One region of the Paracoccus albus genome, then DNA from elsewhere that is predicted to be linked to it. Evidence: riboswitches for the same ligand, from Rfam matches in the RefSeq annotation. Region 1 holds a riboswitch; the other holds the start of a gene.
What was found. A riboswitch is a leader RNA that binds a small molecule or an ion and turns the genes downstream of it on or off. The one in region 1 is predicted to bind thiamine pyrophosphate.

Region 1 (15,123 bases):
GCTGTCAGGTCAAAGGAAATATCATGCAGCACGGGCTTTCGGCGGTCGTAGCCATAGGTCACGTCGCGCAGGGAAAACAGGCTCATGCGCCGCCCCCCTCGCCATCCAGGGCATCCTGCAACCGCCGTGCAGCGGCAACGAGACCCTGCGTATAGTCATGCTGAGGTTCGGTGAAGACCCGGTCTGTCGGACCACGCTCCACCATGCGGCCCTTTCGCATCACCAGCACTCGATCCGCCACGCGCGACACGACCGGCAGATCGTGGCTGATGAACAGCAGCGACAGTCCCTCATCTTTTACCAAACGGTCGAGCATCGACAGCACCTCCGCCTGCGTCGAGACATCAAGTGCGGTCGTCGGTTCATCCGCGATAAGCAGCCGGGGCGCGCAGGACAGCGCCATCGCTATGGCAAAACGCTGGCGCTGTCCGCCGGATACCTCGTGCGGCCATGAGCGCAGGATGCGTGCCGGCTCGGGTATAGATACACGTTCCAGCCAGCGGATCTGTTCGTCGCGCATGGCACTGTCTGACAGGCGTCGCCCCTCTCGCCGCGCCCGGCGGCGGATCGGCGCGGCAAGCTGATCGCCAAGCCGCATCAGCGGATCAAGCGCCGCACGCGAATCCTGAAAGACCACAGCGGCGGTCGCGCCACGCATTGCCGTCATCTCTCGGTCAGGGCGCCCGATCACCTGATGACCATCCAGCACAACCGACCCGTCCGCGACCAGCCCCGGTGCCAACAGCCCAACAATAGCCATCGCCGTCAGCGATTTGCCGGAACCGCTTTCACCAACCAGTCCCAAACGTTCACCCGCGGCAAGTTCGAAGCTGACGCCGTGCACCAATTCTCTGCCCGGTGCGGATACCGAAAGGTCCGAGACGCTCAGAAGGCTCATGCCTCGACCTCCTCCGGCGTGCCGACCGGATCGGCATCAATGAGATCGCGCAGACCGTCCGCCAGAAAGTTGATACCCAGAACCAGCGACATCAGCGCCAGACCGGGCGCGATAACCCCCATCGGCGCACGAAACACCGTTGATTGCGCCTGCTGAAGCAGCTGCCCCCATGACGCGTTCGGCGGCGGCGTGCCAAGGCCCAGATAGGACAGCGATGCCTCGGCAATGACGGCAAGGCCGAACTGAAGCGCCACGATAACAAGTATGGTCGGGAAGATATTCGGCAGAATGTGGTTGATGGTGATCCGTACCCAGCCAAGACCCGAACAGCGGGCTGCGGTGATAAAATCCTGTGCCAGAACCCGCTTCGTCAGGATGCGAACCAAGCGGGCGATGATGGCGGACATGGCCAGCCCGATGGCAAGAATTGCCGTCCACAGGCTTGCCCCTTCACTGGCTGCCACGACCAGCATGGCTAGCAGCAGCGTCGGGAAGGCAATCAGAATATCCAGCGTCGCGGCCAGTGCATCATCCAGCCCCCGCCGCGCAAAGGCAGACAGAACGCCAATGGTGGTCCCTATTATACCGCCAAGCAGGGCGGCACCGATCCCCACCGTCATCGCGATACGCGCACCGATCATCACTTGTGTCAGGTAGTCGCGCCCCAGCCGATCCGTGCCAGCCGGATGAGCCCATGACGGCGGCGACAGTCGGCCCCCTGCCATAGCCGTCGGATCATATGGCAGCCAGAAAAAGGTCAGGAGTGCGACAAACGCATTCAGCCCGACCAGAACAATGCCTATATACAGGTTCCGAGTAGACCTGTTCATCGCCTTACCGCCGCCGGTTCGCGCAGGCGCGGATCAATCAACCGCTGCACCACATCGGCGGCAAAGCCGATCAGCAGCACCAGCAGGGTGGTGATCAGCAAGACGCCCTGAACGCTGGGATAATCTCTCTGTTGAATCGCCGTCAGAAGCATGGAACCGAGACCGGGCAGATTGAACACACGCTCTACAACGACCGCACCCAACAGAGTCGAGGCAAGCTCAATCCCCAGAATGGAAATCACGGGCACAGAGCCGTTGCGGATACCATGCCGCATCATCGCCTGCGGAAAGCTTTCGCCAAGGGCGCGTGCGTTGCGAAGATAATCCGCCCCGACAACGTCCAGCGTGGCCGAGCGGACATAGCGCAGAAGCGATGCCCCCATGACGATGCCAATGGTAACCACTGGCAGGATCAAAGCACGAATGGCCTCCAGCGGGTCACGCCAACCGGCAATCGGAAAGCCGCTGGCAGGCAGCAGCCGCCACTCTATCGCGACCAGCCACACAAGCAGAATGCCGATCCAGAAGACCGGAACGGCTATGCCAAGCTGCGAAACCGTCGAAATCATAGCCCCATACCAGCGGTCACCGCGCACAGCGGCGATGATCCCCAGCGGAACCGCCAGACAGATCGCCAGCAGAAAGGACGCGAGCGTCAGCGGCAGGGTGATCGTCAGCCGCGTCAGTATCTCGGGCAGCACCGGCTGGTTCGAGACGAAAGAATTGCCCAGATCGAAACGGGCCAGATCCGACAGAAACCGGCCAAGCTGCACAAATATCGGCTGATCCGAACCGACCTGCTCTCTGGCGGCGGCGATCTGCGCCTCATCCGCGCCAACGCCCAACAGCGCAGCCGCCGGATCACCCGGCAGCAGCCGCAGCAGCACAAACAGAACCAGCCCCGCCGCGATCAGCGACAGGGCCAGCACGATTGTCCGGCGCAGCAGATAGCGACGCATCAGGGCTTATTCTGCTTTCTCTATATCGCGCAGGAAGAACTGAGAGTTCAGGCCGTTCAGCGGATAGCCGGTAACATTGGCCGCCGATACGACGATCTGCGGATAAAGGAAGAACCAGTTGGATGCCGCTTCTTCCGCGATGATGGCATTCGCCTCGCGAAGTTTTTCTGTCTGCTCTTCTTCGGTGCCGCTCTGCTCTGCCTCTTTGATCAGGCGCGTGACATCGGCATTGTCATAACCCCAATAGAAATCCGGGTTGCCGTAAAAGACGATATCGCGGTGATTGACATGCTCTTGCAGCGTCGCATCAAAATCATGCGCCTGATAAATCTTGGTGTACCATTCATTCGCGGTGATGATGTTGATGTTCACCGTCACACCGATCTTCGCAAGCTCTGCCTTGATAAACTCTGCGGTGATGGGGTGGGGATCGTAGTTCGGCGTATCAAGCGTGAAGGTGAACCCGTCCGGATATCCAGCCTCTGCCAAAAGGGCCTTGGCGCTTTCCGGATCGTAAGCGTCGACGCCGGTCAGGTCTTCGTACCACGGATCGGTTGGCGGCACGAAGCTGCCCAGTACCATGCCGCGATCACCCCAGATCGCCTCCAGCAGCTTTTGCTTGTCGATACCACGCGCCAGGGCTTTGCGGACCTGAATATTGTCAAAGGGGGCCTCTCGGTCGTTATAGGCCATGATCTGTTTGACCGTCGAATTCCCCTCGGCAATCGTATAGCGTGACGGGTCCTCGAACTGTGCGAGGGCATCGGGACTTTGGATCGTGGTGATAAGATCAAGCGCGTCGGTCAGCAGCGCGTTGTCCAAAGCAGCGGCTTCGGTAAAATAGCTGATATCCGCGCCGCCGTTCTTCGGCGCCTCGCCCCAATAATCTTCAAAAGCCCGCAACGAAATCGCTGAACCGCGACGCCAGCCGTTCAGGACATAGGGGCCGGTGCCATCCTCTGTCGCGGAAATATCGCCGGCAGCATCGTTAACGATCCAGACATAGCTGAGATTGTAGGGCAGAGAAATTGACCGGGAATCCAGCGTGACCACGACCGTCTTGTCGTCAGGCGCCTCGATGCTGGCGATGCTGGCAAGGCTGCTTTTGCGCGACGACTTGGACGATTCCGCCGTCACGCGCTCAATCGAATATTTCACATCCGCCGCCGTCAGCGGATCGCCGGAATGGAAGGTAACGCCATCCTGAAGCGTAAATGTGTGCGTCAGCCCGTCATCTGAAACCGTGTGATCGGCGGCCAGAACGGGCTCGACAGAGCCATCATCATTCAGGCGGAACAGCGCCTCGTAGACATTGTCATTGAATGCCTCGTTAATGCCCTGCCCTGCGCCCGCCGTGTTATCCAGATTCTGCGGTTCATACAGCGAGCCGATCCGAATGATCGCATCAGGATTGGCTTGCGCAAGCGCGGCACTGGCAAAGGGCACCGTTGCGGCACCAAGGGCCAGGACAAAGGTCGGGACAAGTTTCATCGCAGGAGGCCTTCCGAATTGTGATGTGCACCCAGACTAGTCACGTTCACACCGGTTTACGAGAGGGGCGGGGGTTAATTCATGTGGATACAATTCGGTGCCCGCCACGTTGTCAGAAGTGGTGCAGTCAGATGCGCCCATGCTAAACATGCTGCAAAGCGCGATGGGGACAGGATGGCGGATCGCAGCAGGTATCTGGTGGGTGTCGATGTTGGAACCGGCAGCGCACGCGCGGGCGTATTCGACACTCAGGGCTATCTTCAGGGAACCGCCAGGCACGATATCCAAATGTATCGCGAAAGCGGCAATATCGTTGAACAATCCAGCGACGACATCTGGACCGCGGTGGCCAGTGCCGTGCAAGGGGCTGTCCGCGCCGCTGGCGTCGCCGCCGAGGACATCGCGGGCATCAGCTTCGATGCGACATGTTCGCTGGTCGTGCTTGGCGCAAGCGGCGAACCAATGCCGGTCGGCGACCCCGCTTACCCCGAGCGCAACATCATGGTGTGGATGGACCACAGGGCGCGCGAACAGGCAAAGCGCATCAACCAAACTGGTCATCGCGTGCTCGATTTCGTCGGCGGACGCATTTCACCAGAGATGGAAACACCAAAGCTGCTCTGGCTGAAAGAAAACCGGCCGGAGGTCTTTGACCGCGCGTGGCAGTTCATGGATCTGACCGACTTCCTGACATGGAAGGCAACGGGTGATCTGTCGCGTTCGGTCTGCACCGTCACCTGCAAGTGGACCTATCTTGCGCATGAAGGGGGCTGGGATAGCTCCTATTTCCATGAGATCGGGCTTGGCGAACTGGCGGAAGAAGGCTTCAGTCGTATCGGCACGCAAATTCGCGAGGCAGGCAGCCCGCTTGGCAGCGGCCTGACTGACCGCGCTGCAGAAGAGTTGGGCCTGCTGCGCGGCACGCCTGTCGGCACCGGCCTGATTGATGCACATGCGGGCGGTGTCGGAACCGTCGGCGCTAAGGGAGGCGGCGGTGCGCGAACCAATCTGGGCTACGTCTTCGGCACTTCATCCTGCATGTTGACCTCGACAGCGGAGCCTGTCTTTGCACCCGGCGTCTGGGGGCCTTATTTTTCCGCGATGGTGCCCGGCATGTGGCTGAACGAAGGCGGGCAATCCGCCGCCGGCGCGGCAATCGACCAATTGCTTGACCTGCATCCTTTCACGCCCGAGGCGCAGAAGCTGGCGAAGGCTGCGGGCATGTCTCTGCCCGCGTGGCTTGCGTCAGAGGCGGAAGAGCTTGCCAAAGATGCGGACCCCGTTGATCTGGCCAAGGGTCTTCACATCGTTCCGGAATTCATGGGCAACCGATCGCCCCATGCCGATCCCGACACGCGCGCCGTTATTGCCGGGCTGGGTATGTCGCGTGGGCTGAACAGTCTGATCGCGCTTTATGTCGCGGGCATATGCGGTATCGGCTATGGCTTGCGGCAGATCGTTGCGGCGCAGGCCAAGGCCGGTGCGCCAGTCGGTCGCGTCGTCATCAGCGGCGGGGCTGGCCGGTCGGATTTCATCCGTCAATTGCTGGCCGACGCATCGGCGATAGAGTTCGCAGCAACAGAAGGCGAAGAGCCGGTATTGCTTGGCTCTGCGATGCTTGGCGCGGTGGCGGGCGGCATCTATCCTGATCTTGCAACGGCAATGGGCAACATGTCGCGGCTGAGCGCACATTATCCCCCAAAGGGCGGAACCGTCGCCGCGAAACACGACAAGCGATTTCGTATATGGGAGGATCTTCAGTCCATTGCGCGCAAGGCGACGCAGGTCTGAGGCGAGCTGACCATAACGCTCGGCAGCTCCGCGCTGCCCCAGCGTAAGGCTCCTATTGACAGTCTCATCGCCGCGTGGTGTTAAGCCATTACCCAGGGGTGCCGCGTATTGCCGTGGCTGAGATGGGGGCGCAGGCCCTCGGACCCTCAAAGCTGATCTGGATCATGCCAGCGTAGCAAGGAGGACATATGTTCATCGGCGCACAGATTTCTCTTTATCCCATGACGGACGACTTCGTATCCGTCATCACGTCATCGCTTGAGGCACTCGGACCCTGGCGCGATCAGTTGCGCATGGAAACAGACGACATTTCAACTCTTCTGGTTGGCGCGCCAGAGGTGCTGTTTCCCGCCCTGCGCGATCTGTACACGGCTGCGGCATCAACACGGCATCACATCGTCCTGCGTTGCACCCTGTCGCGTGGCTGCCCCGGAGAGGCGGACGACCGGATATGCGCCACCAAAGCCTTGTCGGCACCGGATACGCCGCTGGCAAACCGTCAATCAGCAGCGCTGAAAGCCGTTTCCGCCGCCCAGCAGAAAGGCGAAATCGCCCGCGCCCAGTTCTCCCTCTATGTGATGGGGGACGGCGACCACATGGAAGAGATCTACGGCTGTATCGACTTCTTAAAGCAAAGCGGCTGCTTTGATCGTACGAAGAATTTCTGCACGCGGATCAAGGGTGATGCCGGTCCGGTCTTTGCGACGATTGAGCAGGCTTTCTGCCGCTTCGGTCCGCCAGAGGGCCATGTGACAATGGACCTGACAGTTTCGGCCAACAGCCCCTCTGTCACGGACTGATCCATGCCTGCTCAAATGCTGTCGAGGGGCCGCGTCGCAATTGCGCGCGCGCTGCCGGCAATTCTCAGCGTTACCGCCGCCCTTCTGCTGTGGGAGGGCTATGTCCGTCTGTCGGGCATTTCGCCACAAGTGCTGCCCGCGCCGTCACGGGTCGGCGCACAGATACTGGCGAACCGAGAATTACTTTTCCGGAACCTGCTTCCAACGCTGCGGGCGACACTGCTTGGCTTCGCATTTTCGATCACGGTGGCTTTCCTGTTTTCGGTCCTGCTGGATTTCATTCCACGGCTTCGCAAGGCGCTGTTCCCGATCTTCGTCATCAGCCAGACCCTGCCACTCGTTGCAATCGCGCCGCTTATGGTGCTGTGGTTCGGCTTTGACCTGACACCCAAGATTCTGCTGGTCGCGTTGGTGACGTTCTTTCCGATGCTGGTGGCGCTTGTCGACGGATACGACTCGACAGAGCCGGAGATCGAGGCACTGCTGCGCTCCATGGGCGCGACGCGCGGGACAGTTTTCCGCCGGGCTAGACTGCCCTCCGCAATGCCCTTTTTCTTCTCAGGATTGCGCATTTCGGTAACCTACGCGGTCGTCGCAGCCATATTCGCGGAATATGCCGGCGCGCGGTCGGGCATCGGTATCGTCATTCTGAACGCAAAGAACAGCTTTCGCCCAGACCTGATGCTTGCCGCCGTCGTGTTCAGTTCTGCGCTGACACTGCTGCTTTTCGGGTTGGTGGTCCTTGCCCAGTTCCTTGCCATGAGGTGGCGTTATCAAGGGGCCGGCAATGTCTGAGCTGACCATCAGCGACGTGTCCCTGAAGATGGGCGGCATACAAATCCTCGACCGGCTATCACTGACTGTCCGCGCGGGAGAGTTCGTGTCCATCCTCGGTCCATCGGGCTGCGGTAAATCCACCCTGTTCCGGTTGCTGACCAATGAAATCAGCACCGACCGGGGCTCCATCCTGCTGGACGGCAAAAAGCCGCGAAATGCCTTTGCCTTCATGCCACAGCGTGATGCGCTGCTGCCCTGGCGGCGGATCATCGACAATATCACGCTGGGGCTGGAGGTTCAGGGGATGGGCCGCGCGGAAGCCCGGTCAATTTCGGTGCCGATGCTGTCGGAATTCGGACTTTCCGGGTTCGAAAAGCACTATCCGGCGCAACTTTCGGGCGGCATGCGGCAACGTGCAGCGCTTCTGCGAACGGTCATACAGGGTCGCCCGATCCAGCTTCTGGATGAGCCTTTTGGCGCACTTGACGCGCTGACCCGCGCCCGCCTTCAGAAATGGCTGGAGAAACGCTGGCGTAATGCCGGATGGACCACCCTGCTGGTGACCCATGACGTGCGCGAGGCGGTGGCGCTGTCGGACCGCATCTACATCCTGTCACCCCGGCCTGCCCGCGTCATCGCCGAGATCGAGGTGAGCGCGCCACGACCCAGGCTGGGCAGGCCCCTGCCCCAGTCCGCCCATGACATCGAAGGGCACATCCTCGACCTCCTTCTCAATCACTCCGGAGACTGAACCATGAAGAAACTGATCGCGCTTTTGATAAGCGGCCTGCCCTATTCCGCCTTTGCGCAAGAGCAGATTTCCGTCGCGCTCGACTGGACGCCGAATACAAACCACATCGGGCTCTATGTCGCGCAAGAAAAAGGCTGGTACGAGGAAGCCGGCCTGGACGTCGATATTCTGCCCTATTCCGACACATCCGCTGGAACGCTGGTGGCGTCGGGCGTCGCGCAATTCGGGATTGTTGGCATCATCGGATTTATTACGCAAAGGTCGGCAGGTGCCGATCTGCAACTTGTCATGGCCGTGACCCAGCATGAAACCGGTCAGCTTGTCGTCAATGGCGACAATGAGGCCATACAACGACCCGCCGATCTTGATGGCAAGACTTATGCCGGGTTCGGCACCGAATGGGAAAGCGCCCTGATTTCGACCATGATCCGCCATGATGGTGCGGAAGGTACATTTGAAACCGTGACACTGGGCACCTCTGCTTATGAGGCACTGGCGAATGGCACCGTCGATTTCACCCTGGAAATCCTGACATGGGAAGGCGTGAACGCCGAATTGCTGAACCGTCCGCAGCGATCCTTCAGATATGCAGATTATGGTGTCCCGGATCAGCAGACCACGCTGATAGGCGGGAATCAAAGCTGGATCGAAAACCACCCGGAGGCGGCAGAGGCGCTGATAAAAGCGACGCAGCGTGGCTATGCCTTTGCTCTGGAAAACCCGGCAGAGGCCGCCGACATTCTGATCGAAGCCACGGATGGCATGCTGCCTGATGAACAGCTTGTCCACGGTTCGATGGCGGCATTGGTCGAGGGCGGCTACCTCAAAGACGAGGGTGAGCCTGTCGGTCTGATCGACCCCCAGATGCTGAAAGAGAGCACCGCCTTTATGCTTGACGCACAGGGTCTGCGCGACGAAACCGGCAACACGCTAACGGAAATGCCGGATATGACCGGCTGGTTCAACAACGACTATCTTGCCCGTTAGCGGCCGCGGCGTTCACCTCTAATTCCGGGCGAACGCCTTGCCCTCGGCGCAACACATGATAGATTTCATCGACTGAAAGGGAATTTATCAACTTTTCAGCAGGTTGCGGGCGTGGCGGAATGGTAGACGCATGAGACTTAAAATCTTTGGGCCGCAAGGCCGTGCGGGTTCGAGTCCCGCGGCCCGCACCACATCGACCCATCAGTGAGAGATCGGCGAAAAGAGGGGATGATCACGGATTTCGGCGGTGTGCCGACACTGTTCATCATGGCGGCAGAGGCCGAATACGGTCCTGCCCTGCGATCACGTATCAAACCGCTAATGACCGGGATTGGTCCGGTTGAGGCTGGAATTGAAACCGGTATCGCCCTTTCGCAACTAAATTCCGCCGGCCAACTGCCGAAACTCGTGGTGTCGCTGGGATCGGCAGGGTCCGCAAAGCTGGAGCAGACGGCGGTTTATCAGGCCGTCTCGGTCAGCTGGCGCGATATCGACGCCTCAGTCCTTGGATTCGAGAAAGGGACCACGCCGCTTCTTGACCTTCCCTCAACCCTTCCGCTGGGTATTCTGATTCCGGGCATCCCCGCGGCCAGCCTTTCGACAGGCAGCAATGTGGTTTCCGGTGCTGAATACGACAAAATCGCCGAAGATATGGTCGATATGGAAAGCTTCGCCATCCTGAGAGCCTGTCAGAAATTCGGCCTGCCGCTTATTGCCCTGCGTGGCATCTCTGACGGTGTCGAGGAATTGCATCATCTGGATGACTGGACAAGGCTGCTGCATGTGGTCGACCAGAAGCTTGCGGATGCCGTCGACCTGCTGCGCGACCATTTGTCATCCGGTCGGATAAGCCTTTGAAGGTTGTCGCTTTGGCACAAGCCGCCTAAACCGAGGCGATCAATCCCTGCAGGCACGCATGGCACGCGCACCAAAACAAGCTTCCGACCGACCATCCAGTCGCCGCGTCAGCGCATTGGCTGCGCTGTGGCCCTTTGTGCGGCCATATCGCGGCATGGCGTTTGCCGCACTTCTTGCGCTGATAACGACCGCGACCATCAGCCTTGTTCTGCCCGTGGCGGTGCGCCGCGTTGTGGACGGGTTCGACATCGGCTCTGTTCTGCTGGACGAATATTTCCGCGCGGCCATGATCATCGTTGCGCTTTTGGCGGTCGGAACCGGTCTGCGATACTACCTCGTCACCAGACTGGGCGAGCGTGTCGTGGCCGATATTCGCAAAGCCGTTTTCGATCGCGTGCTGTCCTTGTCACCAGCCTTCTTCGAACGCATCCTGACCGGCGAAATCCTCAGCAGGATTACAACGGACACGACCGTCATTCAGTCGGTGGTCGGATCATCCGTTTCCGTTGCGCTTCGGAATATCCTGCTGATGATCGGCGGGCTGTTCATGCTGTTCCTGACCTCGGCCAAGCTGACTGGGTTGGTGCTGCTTCTGGTGCCGTTGATCCTGATCCCAATCATCGGGCTGGGTCGCAGGCTGCGCCTGCTTGCGCGCGAAAATCAGGACTGGATCGCCGCGTCTTCCGGTGCGGCATCCGAAGCCCTTCAGGCGGCCCAGACCGTGCAGGCATTCACCCACGAAAGTGCCACCCGCGCCGATTTCGCCCAGCTGACAGAGGAAAGCTATCGTTCGGCCAAACGCCGGATCGGCACACGGGCGGCGCTGACGGTGATTGTCATTTTCCTGATCTGCGCCGGTATCATCGGCGTGCTCTGGATCGGCGCGCGTGATGTCGACGCCGGTTTGATGAGCGTCGGGGAACTGGTGCAGTTCGTCATTTACGCTGTGCTGGTCGCCGGTGCAGTCGGCGCGCTGTCCGAAATCTGGGGAGAGCTTCAGCGTGCAGCCGGCGCCACAGAAAGGCTGGCGGAATTGCTGTCTGCCGAAGACAGTCTGACCGATCCCGCTCAACCGAAAGCGCTGCCCGATCCGGTTCGAGGCGAGATCCGGCTGGAGGATGTGACCTTCAGCTATCCGTCGCGTCCCGGCCATTCTGCCCTTCGTGACGTCGCGCTGACGGTCCGGCCCGGCGAGACGGTTGCGCTTGTCGGTCCATCCGGCGCGGGCAAGACGACCGTCGTCCAGTTGGTGCAGCGTTTCTGGGACCCTCAACAGGGACGTGTCACGCTGGATGGCATCGACCTGCGCAAGATGGCCCGCCACGATTTTCGCAGCCAGATCGCGCTTGTTCCACAGGACCCGGTGATCTTCGCCACGACCGCGAGAGAGAACATCCGCTTCGGACGCCCTGACGCCACCGATGCAGAAGTCGAGGAAGCCGCGCGATCAGCCAATGCCCATGAGTTCCTGACCGCACTTCCCGATGGTTATGACAGTCAGGTCGGCGAGCGTGGCGTCATGCTGTCGGGCGGGCAGAAGCAACGCATCGCCATTGCCCGCGCAATCCTGCGCAACGCGCCAGTATTGCTGCTGGACGAGGCGACATCGGCGCTTGATGCGGAATCGGAATACGCGGTTCAGCGGGCCGTCGAAAGACTGGCAGAAGGCCGCACGACAATCGTTGTCGCGCACCGGCTGGCGACCGTGAAACAAGCGGATCGTATTGTCGTATTCGACCGCGGACAGATCGTCGCAACCGGCAAGCACGAGGAACTGATCGCGGAAGGCGGCCTGTATTCACGGCTTGCAAGGCTGCAATTTACTGACGGAGTGCCTGTCCAATCAGCTGACGAAGCGGTTTCGGCTTAGTCGATACAGATCATCGCCTTCTCGCCGTTCTCCATGACACTCATGCAACCAAAAGTGGCTGACGACGGCGCGCATTGACCGACCGGCCCCTCTTGCTTTGCAAGACAAAGCCCGCCGCTGCACTCGCTGCCGCTTTGACAGGATTTCCCGGCATCCGGTGCGGGCGTCGCACATACCGCTGGCCCCAGTCCCTGCACAACCTCGCCGCCTTTGGCCTGACATTCAGCGCGCTCCTGCGCATTCATCGCGCCGGGTCGGGCGTCAGAATCGACCCCTGTCGTCGTTTCGGGAACACAGGCCGACAATGCCAGAAAGAACGTAACGATAAGAACGCGCATGATGACACCCTGCTGCGTAGTTTGAACCTGTCAAAGCGTTACACCAAACCATTCTTCGGACCAACTCACGATCCCCGGATCGATCGTTGTCAAAATTTTCCCTTGCCGAATCTTTGTTGATGGGAGTATGCCCCGCAGCGGGACACCCCTCCCCAACGAGGGGCTTTTGCCTGGAAGGGTAACGTTATGGCGAATACGCAACCGGCTGCGCGTCCGGCTAATCCGCGCTTTTCTTCTGGCCCTTGCGCCAAGATTCCCAATTACAATCTGGATATGCTGTCCGACGCGCCGCTTGGCCGCTCGCATCGCGCCGCAATCGGCAAGGAAAAACTTGCCAAGGCGATTGAGATGACGCGCGAAATCCTTGGGGTTCCGTCGGACTATCGTATCGGCATCGTTCCAGCATCTGATACCGGTGCGGTCGAGATGGCGATGTGGTCGCTGCTGGGCGAGCGCCCGGTCGAGATGCTGGCATGGGAGAGTTTCGGCGCAGGCTGGGTCACGGATGTGGTCAAGCAGCTCAAGCTGGATGCGAAGGTGCAGACCGCCGAATATGGCCAGATCGTGGATTTCGCGTCGGTCGATTTCGACCGCGACGTGGTGTTCACCTGGAACGGCACGACCTCGGGCGTGCGGCTGCCGAATGGCGACGCGATCCCGGCGGATCGGGCTGGGCTGACAATCTGCGACGCGACCTCGGCCGCGTTTGCGATGGAGCTGCCTTTCGACAAGCTGGATGTGGTGACCTTCTCCTGGCAGAAGGTGCTGGGCGGCGAAGGCGGGCATGGGGTCCTGATCCTGTCGCCCCGCGCCGTGGAGAGGCTGGAAAGCTATACACCCCCATGGCCGCTGCCGAAGATCTTCCGCATGACCAAGGGCGGCAAGCTGATCGAGGGCATCTTCAAGGGCGAAACGATCAACACGCCGTCTATGCTGTGTGTTGAGGACTATCTTGTCTCGCTGGAATGGGCGAAGTCGGTTGGCGGGCAGAAAGGTCTCGAAGACCGTGCGACGGCAAATGCGCAGGCGGTCTGGGATTTCTGCGCCAGCCGCGACTGGATTGCCAACCTGGCAGAGGATCCGGCGACGGCCTCGACCACCAGCGTCTGCCTGAAATTCACCGATGACCGCATCAAGGACGGGTCAGCCTTCGCCAAGGCCGTTGCAAAGCGGCTGGAGAAGGAAAGCGTGGCACTGGATATCGGTGCTTATCGCGATGCGCCTGCGGGTCTGCGGATCTGGTGCGGATCGACCGTTGAAACCGCCGACGTTCAGGCGCTGCTGCCCTGGATCGAATGGGCGTTCAACGAAGAGATCGCCGCGCAGGCTTGATCGTTAGGAACCGGGGGCTCCGCCCCCGGACCCCCGAGGTATTTTTACACCAAAGACGCGCATGGAGGCGATTGCCCCGCGCATCTGCTGAGAGGAGCATCACATGCCCAAGGTTCTCGTATCCGATAAGCTGTCGGAAACCGCCGTCCAGATTTTCCGCGACCGCGGGATTGATGTGGATTTCATGCCGGAGCTTGGCAAGGACAAGGAAAAGCTGGCCGAGGTGATCGGTCAATATGACGGTCTGGCCATTCGGTCGGCCACTAAAGTTACAGAAAAGCTGCTGGAAAATGCCGCCAATCTGAAGGTGATCGGCCGCGCCGGGATCGGTGTCGACAATGTCGATATTCCGGCCGCGTCCAAGAAGGGCGTGATCGTGATGAACACACCTTTCGGCAACAGCGTTACCACCGCCGAACATGCCATTGCGCTGATGTTCGCGGTTGCCCGCCAACTGCCCGAGGCTTCCGTTTCGACCCATGCCGGCAAATGGGAAAAGAACCGCTTCATGGGGGTGGAGGTCTTCAACAAGACGCTCGGCCTGATCGGGGCGGGTAATATCGGCTCCATCGTCGCCGACCGTGCGCTTGGGCTGAAGATGAAGGTGCTGGCCTATGACCCCTTCCTGTCGGAAGAACGCGCCGATCAGCTGGGTGTAAAGAAGGTCGAACTGGACGAACTGCTCGGCAAGGCGGATTTCATCACCATGCATGTGCCGCTGACCGACAAGACGCGCAATATCCTGTCGCGCGAGAACCTTGCCAAGACCAAAAAGGGCGTGCGCATCGTCAACGCCGCGCGTGGCGGTCTGGTCGACGAGGACGCCCTGGCAGAGGCACTGCAATCGGGCCATGTCGCTGGCGCAGCACTTGACGTCTTCGCGACCGAACCCGCGACGGAGAGCCCGCTGTTCAACCTGCCGAACGTCGTCGTGACGCCGCATCTGGGTGCCTCGACCAGCGAAGCGCAGGAAAATGTGGCGCTGCAGGTGGCCGAGCAGATGTCCGACTATCTACTGACCGGGGCGGTGTCCAACGCGTTGAACATGCCCTCTGTGACCGCGGAAGAAGCCAAGGTTATGGGGCCGTGGATCAAGCTGGCCGGTCAACTGGGCAGCTTCATCGGCCAGATGACCGATGATGCGATCAAGTCGATCAACATCCTCTATGACGGCGTCGTGTCGGAAATGAACGTCAATGCGCTCAACGCCTCGGTCATCGCAGGTGTCATGAAGGCGTCGAACCCGGAAGTGAATATGGTGTCCGCCCCGGCCATCGCCAAGGATCGCGGCATTCAGGTCGCGACCACGCGTCAAGAAGCCGGGGGCGTCTATGACGGCTATATCAAGGTCTCGGTCGTCACCGAGGAGCGCGAGCGTTCCATCGCCGGCACCGTCTTCAGCGATGGCAAGCCGCGCTTCATCCAGATCCGCAGCATCAAT
Region 2 (15,123 bases), 1.3 Mb from region 1:
AATTCCTGGTGCAACGCATCAAGATAAACATCCCGGCCAAGCGCCTTGCCGCATTCCAGCGTGATCCCGCCGATGGATAGCAGCCAATCCACCTCTCGCTGCGCGAACTGTTCGGTGGATTTATATGCAGCAATGCCAAATTCGTTCAGCCCGCCCGGCTTGGGTCGCGCCTCGAACACGGTGACGTCATGACCGTGCATCGCCAGACGATGCGCACAGGCCAGACCCGCAGGCCCGGCCCCCACAACGGCGACCCGCTTGCCCGTCACGGCCGCGCGGCTGAACGGCTGCGCTTCGCGCATCGCCACATCGGTGGCATAACGCTGCAACCGCCCGATCTCGACCGGCTTGCCCTCTGCCGTTTCCCGCACGCAGGACCCTTCGCACAGGGTTTCCGTGGGGCAAACGCGTGCGCACATCCCGCCAAGGATGTTCTGCGACAGGATGGTTTCCGCCGCGGCTTCCGGCGTCCCTGTCGCGATCTGTCGGATGAACAGCGGAATGTCGATTTCGGTCGGACAAGCTTCGACACAAGGCGCGTCGAAGCAGAAATAACAGCGATCCGCCGCGACCGATGCCTCATGCGGATCGAATGGGGGTTCGTGGTCCGAAAAACCTGCGGCAATCGCCTCGGCAGGCAGACGCGCGGCGGCAAGTCCGGGGGTAAGGGGTGAGTTTGTCACAATCGGCTCCCGATATAAGCGGTGGCTGATTGCAGGATGACACAGGTCAGAATTTTATCAATTGGTAAAATTCCTGAGTGAAGCGCTTTAATTTCAGCATGCTGCAAAGCAGCGCAAATCGACCGAAAAAGCGGCAGTGCAGAAATTTTGGCTGAAGCTTCAGCGGTTGCTGAGGATCACATCGGCTGGCAGGCTGTTTTGAATGACAAGCCGCGCATTGGGTAGATCGTTCAGCCGGACCTTCTCTGGCCCATCCGGCTGTCCGAGCCAGCGTTGCTGCAGACGGGCCTCGATCTCGGCCAGATCACCTTCGACCATGACGGTCAGGTCGAAATGCTGCGACAGCGGCCGCCATGCCGGATCATCCAGCAACAGATAGTTTCCCTCACACAGGATCAGCCGGACGTCAGGCCCGATGATGCGTGCACCGGCACGGGAAATCTCCAGCTTGCGGTCGAACACGGGAACGGCAACGTCGCGCCCGTCATTCGCGACCAGCCGGGACAGCATATGTCCCAGCCCATCCACGTCGAATGTCGGGGGCGCGCCTTTGCGTTGCCGCAAGCCCCACGCATCTAGTACGGCATCGTCATAGTGGAAGCCATCCATCGGCAAGATTGCCGATGCGGACAGGTTTTGGTTTAGCCATTCTGCCAAGGTGCTCTTGCCCGATGCAGGCGCACCGGCAATCGCCACGATCCGGCGTTTTTCTGATGGCAACGCGCCGAGCCACGACAGCAGCCCGGCGCGATCAGTGCGTTCGCTCATGCAGCCTCTGGCGGCGGTTCCTTGGCGCCGGTCATGAAGGCAACCGCGTCGGACATGGTGTAGTCGTCAGGCCGGATCACCGCATGACGCCGGCCCAGCCGGTGCACATGGATGCGATCCGCAACCTCGAACACGTGCGGCATGTTATGGGAAATCAGCACGATGGGAAGGCCGCGCGATTTCACGTCAAGGATCAGTTCCAGCACCTTGCGGCTTTCCTTGACACCAAGCGCCGCTGTCGGCTCATCCAGCACGACAACCTTGGAACCGAAGGCCGCAGCGCGGGCAACTGCCACGCCCTGCCGCTGACCGCCTGACAGAGTTTCAACCGGCTGGTCGATATTCTGGATGGTCATCAGCCCCAGTTCGGACAGCTTGTCCCGCGCGATCTTGCGCATCTGCGCCTGATCCAGCTGACGCAGCCATTTACCGGCGAAGCCGTCCTTCCGTATTTCACGCCCCATGAACATATTGTCCGCGATGGACAAGGCAGGCGACAAGGCAAGGTTCTGGTAAACCGTTTCGATCCCGGCCTTGCGTCCATCCATCGGAGAGTTGAAATGAACGGGCTTTCCGTCCAGCTCGATCACGCCCTCATCGGGCTGAACCGCGCCGGAAATCGCTTTGATTAAGCTGGACTTGCCCGCGCCATTGTCGCCGATCACCGCCAGAATTTCGCCCGGATACAAATCGAAATCCGCGTGATCCAGTGCCGTGACACGGCCATAGCGTTTGACCAGCCCGCGTGCCTTCAGAACAGGGGAGCTCATGCCGAAACCTTTCTGATCCATTGGTCAATCGCGACCGCGAGAATGATAAGCCAGCCGGTCGCAAAGACCTGCCACAGCACGTCGACACCCGCCAGACGCAGGCCCGACTGGAAAACGCCGACAATCAGCGCCCCGAACAGCGCCCCCATGATCGAGCCGCGCCCACCGAACAAAGAGATCCCACCGATCACGACAGCGGTAATGGATTGCAGGTTGCCCTCATAAAAACTCTGCGGAGAGATAGAGCCGACACGCCCGATGGATGCCCAACCGGCGATGGCGCAGATCAGGCCTGCCGTAAGATAGACCGAACGCAGAACCTTGTCGGTCTGGATACCCGCCAGTTCCGCCGCCTCTTTATCGTCGCCCACGGCATAGACATGGCGACCCCATGCCGTCTTGTTCAGCATGAACCACAGCACGATGAAGATAATGATCATCAGGATCGAGCCATAGGTGATCTGCGCCCCGCCGATCGGGATGGAGTTGCCGAAGAATTTCAGGAAAGATGCATTGGCGTCGATATCCGCACCCCGAATGGATTGCGCGCCAGAGAAATACAGGATCAGCGCGTAGAACACGTTCCAGGTGCCAAGCGTCGTGATAAAAGGCGGCAGCTTGACCCGCGTAACCAGAAGGCCGTTCAGCCAGCCGCAGGCCGCGCCCAGAACGAAGGACATGGGCAGCGCGATCACCGACGGCACCCCCATCTCAACCGCCAGCTTGCCCGCAATCACCGAACACAGCACCATGATGGCAGCCACTGACAGGTCAATCCCCGCGGTGATGATGACCAGCGACTGCGCCGCCGCCAGCATCCCGATGATAGAGACCTGCTGCATGATAAGCGACAGATTAAATGCAGAGAAGAAGTTATTGGCGATAAGTCCGAAAATCACCAGCGACAGCATCAGCACGATGACCGGCACCATGGTTGGGTTGCCATGCAGGAAATGCTGCGCCCGGTCCACGAAGCCGGTATGGCGGCCCTCGAAACTGGCGACACGCGTATCGCTCTGCTCCAGCGTGTTTTCATAGTCCTGACGCTTTCGGGGCGTCTGTTCTGTATCCGTCACCGCGGTATCTCCCCCCAAGGCCGGTGTGATGAGGCCGGCGACACGATGCCGCCGGCCGGTCCTTCAGGCGAAGCTGGTCAGCCCCAGCACTGCTCCAATGCTTCGTCAGAGGTGATCGACTCGATCCCGTCGACCGGGTTGTCAGTCACCAGCGTGACGCCGGTGTTGAAGAAATCAAGCCCTTCCGAATTTTCCGGCTTTTCTCCGCTGTCGGCGAAGGCTTTGATCGCGCCGATACCCTCTGACGCCATCAGCAGCGGGAACTGCATCGAGGTCGCGCCGATAATACCATCCTTGACGTTCTGAACGCCGGGACAGCCGCCGTCGATCGACACGATTGTCGCCTGTTCGCTGACGCCCATCGCGTTCAACGCCTCATAGGCACCGGCAGCGGCGGGTTCGTTGATGGTATAGACGACGTTGATCTCGGGGTCCTGCTGCAACAGGTTTTCCATCGCGGTGCGACCGCCATCTTCGTTACCGTCGGTCACATCATGGCCAACGATGCGCGGATCGTCTTCGTCACCTATACGGGTCGGTTCCTTGATGTCGATGCCGAAGCCCTGCATGAAACCCTGGTTGCGCAGATAGTCGACAGAGACTTGCGACGGGTTCAGGTCAAGGAACGCGATTTTGGCATTTTCGGCCTCGTCACCCAGCGTCGCGGCAGCCCACTGACCGATCAACTCACCCGCCTTGAAGTTATCGGTGGCGAAGGTCGCATCGGCGGTTTCCGCCGGCTCGAACGGGGTATCAAGCGCGATGACAAGGGCACCGGCATCCCGGGCCTGCTCGATGGCCGGGGCCAGTGCACGACTGTCGGATGGCGTAATCAGGATGCCCTTCGCGCCAGAGGCCATGCAGGTCTCGATCGCGGCAACCTGCGTCTCCACATCGCCGTCGATCTTGCCGGCATAGGTCGACAATTCGATCCCGTTTTCCTCGGCAGCGGCAATGGCGCCTTCCTTCATCTTGGCGAAGAACGGGTTGGTATCTGTTTTCGTAATCAGGCAAGCGCCGACGGTGTCCTGCGCAGAGGCCGCGCCACCGAAGGACAGGGCAGCCGCACCGGCGAGCAAAGCGAGTTTGGTGTTAAAGCGCATGTGATCCTCCCATGGATATGCGGCCTTCACGATGAAGCCAGATTGATCCACTGTCAATAAATCATTTCAGTTGATTTATTCGGAACTTGGCTTAACTACGAAGACAGGGAGACGGGATGGAGGGGTCACATTGCCCGATTCGGCAACGCCACTGTTCAAGGGCAACAACAAGACCAGTATGCGGGCCGGAAACGAGCGGCTGGTGATCACGCTGCTGCATCGCTTCGGTGTGATGTCGCGCGCGGAAATCGCGGCGCAAACGGGGCTGTCGCCGCAAGGCGTATCCGTCATCATCCGCAAGCTGGAGGCTGAGGGGCTGATTATCGGTGGTGATCCGATACGCGGTCGCGTCGGCCAACCCTCGATCCCGTTCGAGTTGAACCCCGACGGCGCTTTCTTCATAGGCGTCAAGGTGGGCCGCCGCAGCACAGAGGTCGTCCTGGGCGACATGAAGGGCAATGTCCGCGAGGCTTTTCCGCAGACCTATGCCCAACCCGAACCCGAACCAGTCGCGGATTTCGTGCTGCAGTCCGTGGCCCAGATCATGGACACGCCGAATGGCCGCCGCGCAAGCGGCATCGGCATCGCCATCCCGTCTGAGATGTGGAACTGGGGTTCGCTGATCGGCATGTCAGACGCGCATATGGAGGGGTGGCGCGACCTGCAATTGGCCGAACGTATCGCAGCCCGATCCGGCCTGCCGGTTTATACCCGAAACGACGCAACTGCCGCCTGCGGGGCAGAGCTTATGTTCGGTAAAGGCGAACTTCCTTCAGACTTCCTGCACCTCTATTTCGGTTATTTCATCGGCGGCGGGTTGGTGCTTGATAACAGGCTGTATGACGGGCCGACCGGCAATGCGGGCGCCATCGGCTCCATGCCCATCGGGTGGGAGGGCCGGCCGAGGCAGCTGATCGAACTGGCCTCGATCAGCGTGATGGAGCATTGGCTGAAGGATGGCCGGATCATCACCGAGGAAAGCTTTGACGACATCCCTGCCCCTCTGCTGGATCGCTGGCTTGATCAGGCATCGGCAAGTGCGGCCCATGCGGTGGCTGCAAGCTGCGCCTTGCTGGATCTGGACGCCGTGGTGATCGACGGCTGGATGCCATCGCATATCCGCGCCGATCTGGCCCAACGGATCGAAGCCGCTTTGCCCGGTTTCGATTTCTCCGGGATGAGCCAGCCGCGCATCATGGAAGGCACGCTTGGCCGCGCCGCCCGCACCATCGGTGCCATCGCGGTCCCGTTCGGGGCACATTTCCTTGTGGATCAGACCGGCCCCGCCGCGACCGGTGGAAACGACGCCTAGCTGCGCCGGCGCGACAGGGTCGCCACAGATACCGCCGCGATTACAATCACACCGACAAGGATTTCCCGCACATAGCTGTCCACCTTTAACTGCGTCAGCCCGTTGTCGAGGATGCCCAGCATCAGCACACCCAAGAGTGTATAAAACACGCGCGGCTCGCTCTGCCGGCTCATGGTCATACCAAGGAAAACGGCAGCGATGGCATCCAGCATCAGCCCCGACCCCTGCGTCGGATTGGCAGAGGCAACGCGTGAGGCATACATCAGCCCCGCGCCCGCCGCGCCCAGACCGGTCAGCGCGAACGCCAGAAGACGCAGGCGCACGACACGGACACCGGCCAGATGCGCCGCCTCTCGATTGCCGCCGATGGCGTAAAGGCGGCGACCGAAGCTGGTATGTTCAAGCAGGAACCAGCTAGCGAGTATCACCGCCGCAGCCGTCAGCGACAGGAAGGGAACTTTCAGATCACCCATCTGCAAGCCGCCACGGGCAAACCCGGAAAAACCGGCGGGAATGTCGCGGCCAAAGATCGTCTTGCCGTCCGACAACCGAAAGGCGAGCCCCGAAAAGACAGTCAGCGTCCCAAGCGTCGCCACGAAGGGCAGGATGCCGATCACCGATACCAGCACGCCGTTGACCAGTCCGCCCAGCAAACCCACCAGAAGCGCGGCGCCAATCCCGGCCCAGACCGGATAACCCAGGGTAAACAGCACCGCCGCCACGATTCCGGCAAGACTGGCCATCGAGCCGACCGACAAGTCGAAATCGTTCATAACCATGACGATGGTCATCGTCGCCGCCACCACCGCCAGCATCGAGACCTGCTGGCCGATATTCATCAGGTTTCGCGCCGTCAGAAACGTGTCCGGCAGTTGCCATGCGAAGAACAGGATGATCAGCGCAAAACCGATCAGCGTGCCGGACTGGCGCAGGGTCTTGGTCATGTCGCGGCCCTCTGGTCCGTTGTGTCATAGAAATGCGCAAGAAGTGTCGCAGGCGTCAGCGCGTCGCCATCCAGCAGATGTGTTTGCCGGCCATCTTGCAGAACAAGAATGCGGTCGCACATGCCGATCACCTCTTGCAGGTCGGTCGAGGTCAGCATGACGGCGCAGCCCGTTGCCGCGAGTTCGCGGACCAGTTCATAGATCTCATGTTTGGCACCCACATCCACGCCGCGCGTCGGATCGTCCAGCAGCAGCAGGCGGGGATCGCCCATCAGAGCACGGGCAAAAACCACTTTTTGCTGATTGCCGCCCGACAACTGCCCGACGGGCTGTTCGGTGCCGCTGTATTTCAGGCGCACATCCTGCGCCAGCCTTTGCGTTTCACGCCGTTCGCCCCCCTTACGGGCGACCGGGCCGAACCTGGAAAGATAGGGCAGAACCACATTCGACCGGATCGGCATATTCAGCATCAGCGCTTCGGATCGTCTTTCGCGTGGGATATAGGCGACGCCGCGTTTCCATGCGGCGAAGGGGGATCGCGGAAGTGGCATGCCATCGAAACTCGCCTGTCCGGCCGTGATGCTGCTTTTGCCGAGGAGCAGTTGCAAAAGCCTGCCCTGCCCCGCCTCGGCTAACCCGGTGACACCCAAAACCTCACCGGGATGCAGGTCAACCGTAATGCCTGTCAACTCTTCCGCGGCAACATCGCGAAGTTGCAGCAAAGGGGTCTCGCCGATCTTCCCACGACGCGCGGGATACACATCTGATACCTCGCGCCCGGTCATCTCTTCGATGATGCGGCCCTTGGAGGTATCGCCGACCGGACGCGTCGAAACATGCCGTCCATTGCGCAGAACAGTCACCTCATCGGCAATCCGCATCACCTCATCCAAACGGTGAGAGACATACAGCACCGCCGCACCTTCCGCCTTCAGCCGTCCGATCACATCGAACAGCATTTCGGATTCCGTTCCAGTCAGCGCCGCGGTCGGCTCATCCAGAACGTAAAGGACCGGGGCCGGGCCATCTGCAACAAGAGCCGCCGCGATCTTCATCAGCATCCGGTCACCAACCGGAAGATCACCCGCATAGGCACTTACGTCGATGTGATCCGCGCCCAGCCGGAGCAGAGCCGCCCTTGCCCGCTTGCGCAACGTCGGCCAATCGACCGCGACGCCGAAGCGGCGTGGATAGCTGTGATTCAGCATGATGTTTTCCGCCACTGATAGCTGCGGAATGATGTTCAGCTCCTGATGGATGATGCGGAAACCTGCGGCATGGGCCTCTGCGGCATCGCGCAATGATACCGCGCGGCCATCCATCACAACGCTCATGCTGTCGGCGGAAATGACCCCGGCAATCAGCTTGATCAGGGTCGATTTCCCCGCCCCGTTCTCGCCCATCAGGGCATGAACGCGCCCCGCCCGCAAAGGCAAGGTCACATCTGAAAGGGCCGGAACCCCTCCATAGGATTTCGACATATTGGCAAAGACCAAATCCTGCATGAGCGCGCGCGCCGCTAAGCCGTTTATTCTGCCGCGTTTTCCTTGGTTATCAATGTGGTCGGCACATAAACCACGCTGGTTAGTTGCTCCTCTCCGGCAATCGCGCGGGCAACGACTTCTGCGGCCTCGGCACCCATTGACGCGAAATCCTGCGCGACAGAGGCCTCGAAACTGCCGCCCTGCGCGATGGCATCGCGGGCTTGCGGATTGGCGTCGATACCAGTGATCACGATGCCTTCGTCGCCACGACCCGCATCCTCAATGGCCTGCAAAGCGCCAAGGGCGGGCTGGTCCCATGCCGCCCAGACGGCCTTTATGCTGCCGGGTTCAGGGTTCGCGGCCAAAATAGCTTCCATCTGGGCGCGACTGTCAGCGATGCCACCGTCCTGAACATCGGGGGTCACACGATCCAGCACCTCGATATCGGGAAAATTGCCAAAGACCGCATCGGCGATGACACCCCTGATCTGCACCGGCGGGAAGGCGTCAAAGACGAACATGACAACGTTGCCCTCTCCGCCGATCCGGTTGGCCGCGTAGACGGCGGTTTCGGCAGCCATCGCATAGCCGTTCGACGTGACATTGGCGACCAGCAGCGGGTCGTTCCCCGCATCCAGGCCGACAACCGGTATTCCCGCGTCCGATGCGGCCAATAGCCCCGCATTCACCTGCGCCGGATCGACCGCGATTACGATGGCATCGGCATTCTGTGTCACGGCATCCTCGATCCGGCTGATCACGGCGGCAACATCACCTGCGGTATCGACGACATTGACCTCCCATCCCTTTTCGGCCGCGGATGCCTCAAAACCCTCAATCGCGGCCTGAGTGCCGGGCTGGGCCAGATAGGGCGTGACCACGGCAACCGATTGCGCAAGTGCGGCGGTTGTGCAAAGTCCAAGAACGGCGGCGGTCAGGGCGAATTTCTGGATCATGAGTCCTCCTGTCGGTCAGCAGAGTGGATCGTTTGTCGGATCATGTATCAGTCAAATCGCAGCAAATTGCTACACCATCCTGTCAGCCCCTTTGTGCAGCAAGCTGTGACAGATGCTTGCCCAATCCGCCGGCGATGGTCAGCGCTGCTTTATAAATGCCGAACAGTTCGTCATAGAATGGCTGCTGTCGGGGATCGGGCAGATATTCCCCCCCCCGCCGACGCAAGCCTAGCCGCGGCATCTGCAAAATCGGCGAACTGGCCCGAACCGATCCCGGCAATCATGGCGGCGCCCATCACCCCCGGCTCTGCCGCACCTATCGTCTTAAGTGGAACGCCCAGGATATCGGCGCGGATCTGGTTCCACGCCGCAGAGCGGAAGCCCCCGCCACCGCAATGGATCAGCCCGACCTCTGTATCTGCAGATTGGCGCACGGCCTCCAGTGCATGACGGGCCGAAAGTGCCACGCCTTCATAGACTGCGCGGCAGAAATCAGCGCGAGCAGTCCGGCGCGACACATTCAGGAACCCAGCCCGCAGATCGGCATCCCAAAGCGGGGCACGCTCTCCCTCCAGCTGGGGCATGAAAAGCGGCGTCGCCTGACTGCGCGGCGTGGCCGCGACCGCCTCTGCCATCTCGGCCAGGGTCATGCCGCTTACACCGGCGAACCATTGAACCGCATCTCCGCCCGATTGCGTCGGGCCGGCATGAATACGAAGGCCCTGATATTCCGGAAAAACGATAGCGCCTTCCGAGGGTCTGACGGCGCGAGAAGAAATACCCATGACCTCGCTTGTGCCGCTGAGGTAAACCGCTACGCCTTCGCGTCCCGCACCTGCACCGACCAGACCGGCCCAGGCGTCCATCGTGCCATTGACGACGGGAACGCCACGGAACGGCCCGGATGCCATCGTACCCGCAACACCAGTTACATCACGAATGGGTGCCACACGATCAGCCGCCCCCGGAACAAGCGCCAGTACGCCATCGATATAACCCATATCAGCGCCAACCAGCCCGACATTCGAAATCGGATCAGTGGACACATCGCCAGTCATACGCCAGATACAGAAATCCTTGGGCAGCAGGACATACCGCGTTTTGCCCCATATTTCCGGCTCGTGCCGCGCGACCCATGCCATGCGCGCTATGGCATGGCTGGCATCAATCGGCATGGGCGAACCCCACCACTCTTCTTTCTGCGCGTCGGATATACCGGAATCGAGTTCGCCAGCCACCTTGCCGGCCCTGCCATCCTGCCAAAGGATCGCGGGACGCAATGCCTCGCCCGATGCACAGACGAAAACATGCGTGTTGACCTGACTGCACATACCAATCGCCGCAACCTCATACCCGGCGAAGTGATCCAGTGCCTGAGAAACAAGCCGCATCCAGTCGTCGGGCGATTGCTCTACATGGTTCGGGCCGGAGCGATGCGTCGCATAGGATTGCGCAAACCTGTCCAACACCTGCCCATCGGGCGCGATGACCGCCGCCTTGACAGTGGTCGTTCCGACATCAATGCCGATGATATTCCGCGCCGCCATAACTGCCCCCGGATACAAGGCCAGTTCTCCAGCCCGCTTTCTGGGTTAATTAACTACACGCCGCAGCGGGCTCGAAAAAGGAAAATCCCAAACATGCCTAATACGCGATCGGGACGCGGCGGATCACGGAATAGCCTTCCAGCTTCGATCGTAAAAGCCGTTCTCTGCCGCTGCCCAAAAGTAAAGCCGCTGCCTGAACGTCAACGTAACCGCCCGCCTGGGCTGTCGATCATCAGATAAGCAGATCACGCGGATTGTGGTCCGTCGCTATTCAGCCGGAATCAACTCTGCCTGCGGCATCAGCCAGTCCTGCCGGTGATAGGCGCTGTCCCAGAAACGCCATTCGTGCCAGCAGCTTCGCGCGAAGACCCGGCGCATTCTGTCCCGTCCGGCGTCGTCGATTGCAGCGCCGATACTGTCGGTCAGTGCCAGCATCCGGTTCACGCTTTCGGTGAACTCCTCGCCCGAATAGGTCGCGATCCATTCGGCATAAGGATTACCGGGTGCTGCCTCTGCCGCGATGGCGTGACCCACATCGTGATAGATCCAGAAGCATGGAAGCACGGCAGCCAGCCCTTCCGCGAAATCGCCGATGGCACAACAGCGGATCAGATGCGCGACGTAGTGATCGCAGGCCGCCGATGTGCCGGCCTGCCGAAAATGCTCATCGGTGACGCCGTACAGCCCCATGTAGTGTCCGTGCAGCAAACGTTCCACCGCGGCGGCATTGGTGGCGGAACCTGCAAGCTGGGCGATAGCCTGTGGGTTCGGGGCCTTTGAAGCCACCAGAGTCAGCGCGCGGGCAAAACCTTCAAGATAATGCGCGTCCTGAATGATGTAGCCGCGAAACACCTCGGACGGCAGGGTACCGGCTGCAAGCTGCCGGTTGAAGGGCATATCGAGGATCTGGCGACGAAGATCTGCTGTGTCTTGGGTGAGTTGTTCGGTGAATTTCATCGCTTTGTTCCTTCTGCGGCGTAGAAATGATGGACCGGGCCGTGACCGCTGCCGACCGAAAGCCGGTCTGCGGCACCTATCGCGCCTGAGATATAGCTTTTGGCCTGCCTGACCGCCTCTGACACTGACAAACCGCGGCCCAGAAATGTGGCGAGTGCTGCTGATAGGGTGCAGCCTGTTCCATGCGTGTTTTGCGTTCGCGAACGCTGTGCCGTTAACCACTCATGACCGTCTGATGTCGCCAGCAGGTCAGGGCTTTCATCGCCGCCCAGATGCCCGCCTTTCAGCAGTACGGCAGCCGGGCCAAGTGCCAGCAAAGCGCCGGCCTGCCCTTCCATCTGATCACGATCAGTGGCCTCCGGCGCGCCCAGAAGATCTGCGGCTTCCGGCAGGTTTGGGGTGATCAGATCGACGCGCGGCAGCAGCCGGTCGCGCAGCGCCGATACCGCATCGCTTGCCAACAGCCTGTCACCGCCCTTGGCAACCATCACCGGGTCCAGAACGATAGGACAATCCAGCCCGAGCAGCCCTTCGCATACGCAGTCGATGATCCCGGCCGTGCCGAGCATCCCGATCTTCACAGCGTGGACCGCAATGTCATCGCGTATCGCAGCGATTTGCGCCGCAATCATCTCGACCGGGATCAGGTGAACGGCGTGAACACCCTTGGTGTTCTGCGCCGTCAGCGCAGTGATCACACTCATCGCATAACCACCATTCGCCGAGATTGCCTTGATGTCCGCCTGTATCCCTGCCCCGCCAGAGCAGTCGGAGCCAGCGATTGTCAGGATATTGGGGATCATGCCCGCCCCCATGCCTGAACGAGGCCCCTTGCCGCTGCTTCCATATCTTCCGCGCGGGAAATGGCGGACACGACGGCGATGCCTGCCGCGCCGAGGGCCTTGAGGTCTGGAATATCGCCTTGAACGAGCCGCCCGATTGCAATGCAGGGCAACTTGCTCTGCCCGACAATCCTGGCCAGCCCGTCCAACCCGATCGGCGGGGCATGGTCAGGTTTCGAGGCGGTCGCACGCACAGGGCCGACGCCAAGGTAATCCACGCCCTTGGGCACAGCCGCAAGCTGGCCTGCATCTTCGACAGACAGGCCAAGCAGCACATCCGGCCCGATCCGTTTCCTGATCCGCGCGGGATCGCCATCGCCCTGACCTATGTGAAGGGCCGGGGCAGCAACCGCCTGCGCCACCTCAATCCGGTCATTTATCGCAAGCATCGCACCGTGCTCTGGCAGGACTGCCATCAGGCGACGCGCGATTTCAGCAAATTCGGCATCCGGCAGTGTCTTGTGACGCAGCTGGATCAGGCCGACCCCGCCGCGAGCGGCCGCAATTGCCTGTTCGACAATCGGGCGCGGCGCATCCGCGTCGGTGATAAAACAGATGGGCGGGATCATGCCGCCGTGATCCTCGCGCCCCGCGTCACATCCTCGGGCTGCAATTGGTACAGCGCGTCTATGAATGCCGTCTGGAAAGAGGCAGGCCCTGCGGCGCTGCGTCCTGCCACCTCTCCGGCCTGTCCGAAATAGGACAGCGCCGTGACCGTGCCATCGAACGCAGGCTGTCCGGCGATGAAGGCGCCTACAATGCCGGTCAGCGAGCAGCCAAGCGCGGTGATGCGCGGCATCATCTCATGACCATTGGCCACCCGAACCGCGCGCGATCCGTCGGTGACAAAGTCCACCGGCCCGGTCACGGCAACGACGATCCCGTGATCCCGTGAGAGAGTCCGTGCCGCCGCCTCTGCCGCCGCGACCTCGTCAGCGGCATCGGCGCCCTTGCCCGCCGCCTGCGCACCCGACAGAGCCAGAATTTCCGAGGCATTTCCGCGAATGACATCCGGGCGCAGGGCCAGCAGCTTCGCCCCCTGATCGCGGCGGAAAGATGTCGCACCAACGGCGACCGGGTCCAGAACCCAAGGCTTGCCCGCAGCCGCCACAGCCTTGGCCGCCATCAGCATCGAACGTACCCACGGCCCCGAGGAGGTGCCGATATTGATCGTCAGCGAAGACACGAAAGTGGCAAACTCCTCCATCTCGTCTTCCGCATGCGCCATCGCGGGCGAGGCACCTGCCGCCAGCATCACATTGGCCATGACATTCATCGCCACGTAATTGGTGATGTTCTGCACAAGCGGCGCGGTTTCGCGCATTTTTGCAAGGTAGAGACCCGGTTCGTTCATCGTTTTCTCCCTCTCTCGCGCGGCGCAAAGTGAGAGGAACACGGGAAAGGGCGAACGACAGGCGCGGGCCATTTCCTGCGCCTCCCTACGCCGGCATTGTCCGGTTCAGGTTCAAAGGGTGCTTCTCAGCCCGGATAGATCCGAGCGCCCCTGTCGCATCGCGGCATAGCTGGCATGACCAAGGGTAAACGTCAAGCTTCGGATATCTCCCGACTTCTTGTCCTTCGCAGCGTCAGGTGCAAAATTGCTGCGTGAGAATTTCCTTTTCCAACACCCGTCCGTGACCCACCCTGCCGACACCCGCATCATTTTCGAGGATGACCAGATCCGCGTCGTCGCGCAGCCCGCTGGTCGCAGCCATCTGGTAATCACCTTCGGCAATCTGGAGATGCTGGCCGAGGGCAAAAGGTTTTTTGCGGATGCGCCGCTGGCCAAACTGGGGATCAGCGCCATCGGTATCATGGCAAAATCCCCGAACTGGTTCCCGGTCAACAGCATGGAACGCGCTGTTGCTGCGATCCGCGCGATTGCCCGCGATTATAGGACCGTGGTGACTTTCGGCAGTTCTATGGGGGGCTATGGCGCGTTGAAGCATTCGGCGCGGCTGGGCGCCACTCAGGTGATTGCCTGTGAACCGCAATGGTCTATCGACGCCGCTGAATGTGCCATTGCACCGGGCTGGAAGGATTACTTTCGCCCCGACATGTCAGGAATGGGTATCCGGGCCGATGAGGTAAGCGGCAAGGTATATATCCTTCACGACCCTTGGCAATCGCGCGACGACTGGCACGCCAGAAAGATCGTGTCGATCTGCCCGCGCAGCCGCATCGCCCCTGTTTATGGCGCCGGGCATCACGTGATGAAAGTCCTCGCCGGAAGTGCCGTTCTTGGACAGATCATCAACGCATGCCGGAATGACGACATAGCCGCACTACGCCGCTCCATAAGCACCGCACGCCGCCGGAGCGCCATCCGGAAAAGAGAGGTCCTGCGCCGCGCCGCCGATCAACATCCCGCATTGGTATTGCCGCAGTTTCTGCGCCTGCCACCCCGCGCCATTGCACGGGAGTTCCCTGAGTGGCTGGAACCCGTGGCCGCGCAACTCAAGGACAAGCAAGGGGTGAAGGCCGTACTATCCTTTTACCGCTCGGCTTTCCCTCATATCCGAACGCTGGCGGGTCGAAACGCCTTCACTCATGCCACAGCGGCCCTGACTTGCAGCAGGCCGGTTCTGGGATTCGGGCCGGATCAGGTGATGGTCTATGACGCGATGACTGACATAATCCGGCCCGGCCGTCGCGACCCCAAGATCGGCGAAGTTCCCCTG

Region 2: linked by a shared signal. The riboswitch ahead of thiM (hydroxyethylthiazole kinase) and the one ahead of PAF20_RS00760 (YkoF family thiamine/hydroxymethylpyrimidine-binding protein) in region 1 are both predicted to bind thiamine pyrophosphate.

Annotation. Positions count from the first base shown of each region.
Region 1 covers NZ_CP115775.1:146,768-161,890, reverse strand. The annotation lists gene PAF20_RS00790 (ABC transporter ATP-binding protein) at 1-86, opposite strand, end outside; gene PAF20_RS00785 (ABC transporter ATP-binding protein) at 83-898, opposite strand; gene PAF20_RS00780 (ABC transporter permease) at 895-1,728, opposite strand; gene PAF20_RS00775 (ABC transporter permease) at 1,725-2,687, opposite strand; gene PAF20_RS00770 (ABC transporter substrate-binding protein) at 2,694-4,178, opposite strand; gene PAF20_RS00765 (FGGY-family carbohydrate kinase) at 4,353-5,969, shown strand; TPP riboswitch at 6,054-6,165, shown strand; gene PAF20_RS00760 (YkoF family thiamine/hydroxymethylpyrimidine-binding protein) at 6,158-6,769, shown strand; gene PAF20_RS00755 (ABC transporter permease) at 6,773-7,564, shown strand; gene PAF20_RS00750 (ABC transporter ATP-binding protein) at 7,557-8,297, shown strand; gene PAF20_RS00745 (ABC transporter substrate-binding protein) at 8,301-9,284, shown strand; tRNA gene PAF20_RS00740 (tRNA-Leu) at 9,390-9,475, shown strand; gene PAF20_RS00735 (5'-methylthioadenosine/S-adenosylhomocysteine nucleosidase) at 9,513-10,142, shown strand; gene PAF20_RS00730 (ABC transporter transmembrane domain-containing protein) at 10,201-12,012, shown strand; gene PAF20_RS00725 (hypothetical protein) at 12,009-12,350, opposite strand; gene PAF20_RS00720 (phosphoserine transaminase) at 12,537-13,682, shown strand; gene serA (phosphoglycerate dehydrogenase) at 13,786-15,123, shown strand, end outside.
Region 2 covers NZ_CP115775.1:1,468,170-1,483,292, forward strand. The annotation lists gene PAF20_RS07335 (NAD(P)-dependent oxidoreductase) at 1-683, opposite strand, end outside; gene PAF20_RS07340 (nucleoside/nucleotide kinase family protein) at 843-1,451, opposite strand; gene PAF20_RS07345 (ATP-binding cassette domain-containing protein) at 1,448-2,242, opposite strand; gene PAF20_RS07350 (ABC transporter permease) at 2,218-3,297, opposite strand; gene PAF20_RS07355 (sugar ABC transporter substrate-binding protein) at 3,375-4,400, opposite strand; gene PAF20_RS07360 (ROK family transcriptional regulator) at 4,531-5,712, shown strand; gene PAF20_RS07365 (ABC transporter permease) at 5,709-6,656, opposite strand; gene PAF20_RS07370 (sugar ABC transporter ATP-binding protein) at 6,653-8,161, opposite strand; gene PAF20_RS07375 (substrate-binding domain-containing protein) at 8,185-9,096, opposite strand; gene PAF20_RS07380 (xylulokinase) at 9,267-10,643, opposite strand; gene tenA (thiaminase II) at 10,911-11,600, opposite strand; gene thiD (bifunctional hydroxymethylpyrimidine kinase/phosphomethylpyrimidine kinase) at 11,597-12,403, opposite strand; gene thiE (thiamine phosphate synthase) at 12,400-13,011, opposite strand; gene thiM (hydroxyethylthiazole kinase) at 13,008-13,796, opposite strand; TPP riboswitch at 13,862-13,958, opposite strand; gene PAF20_RS07405 (hypothetical protein) at 14,077-15,123, shown strand, end outside.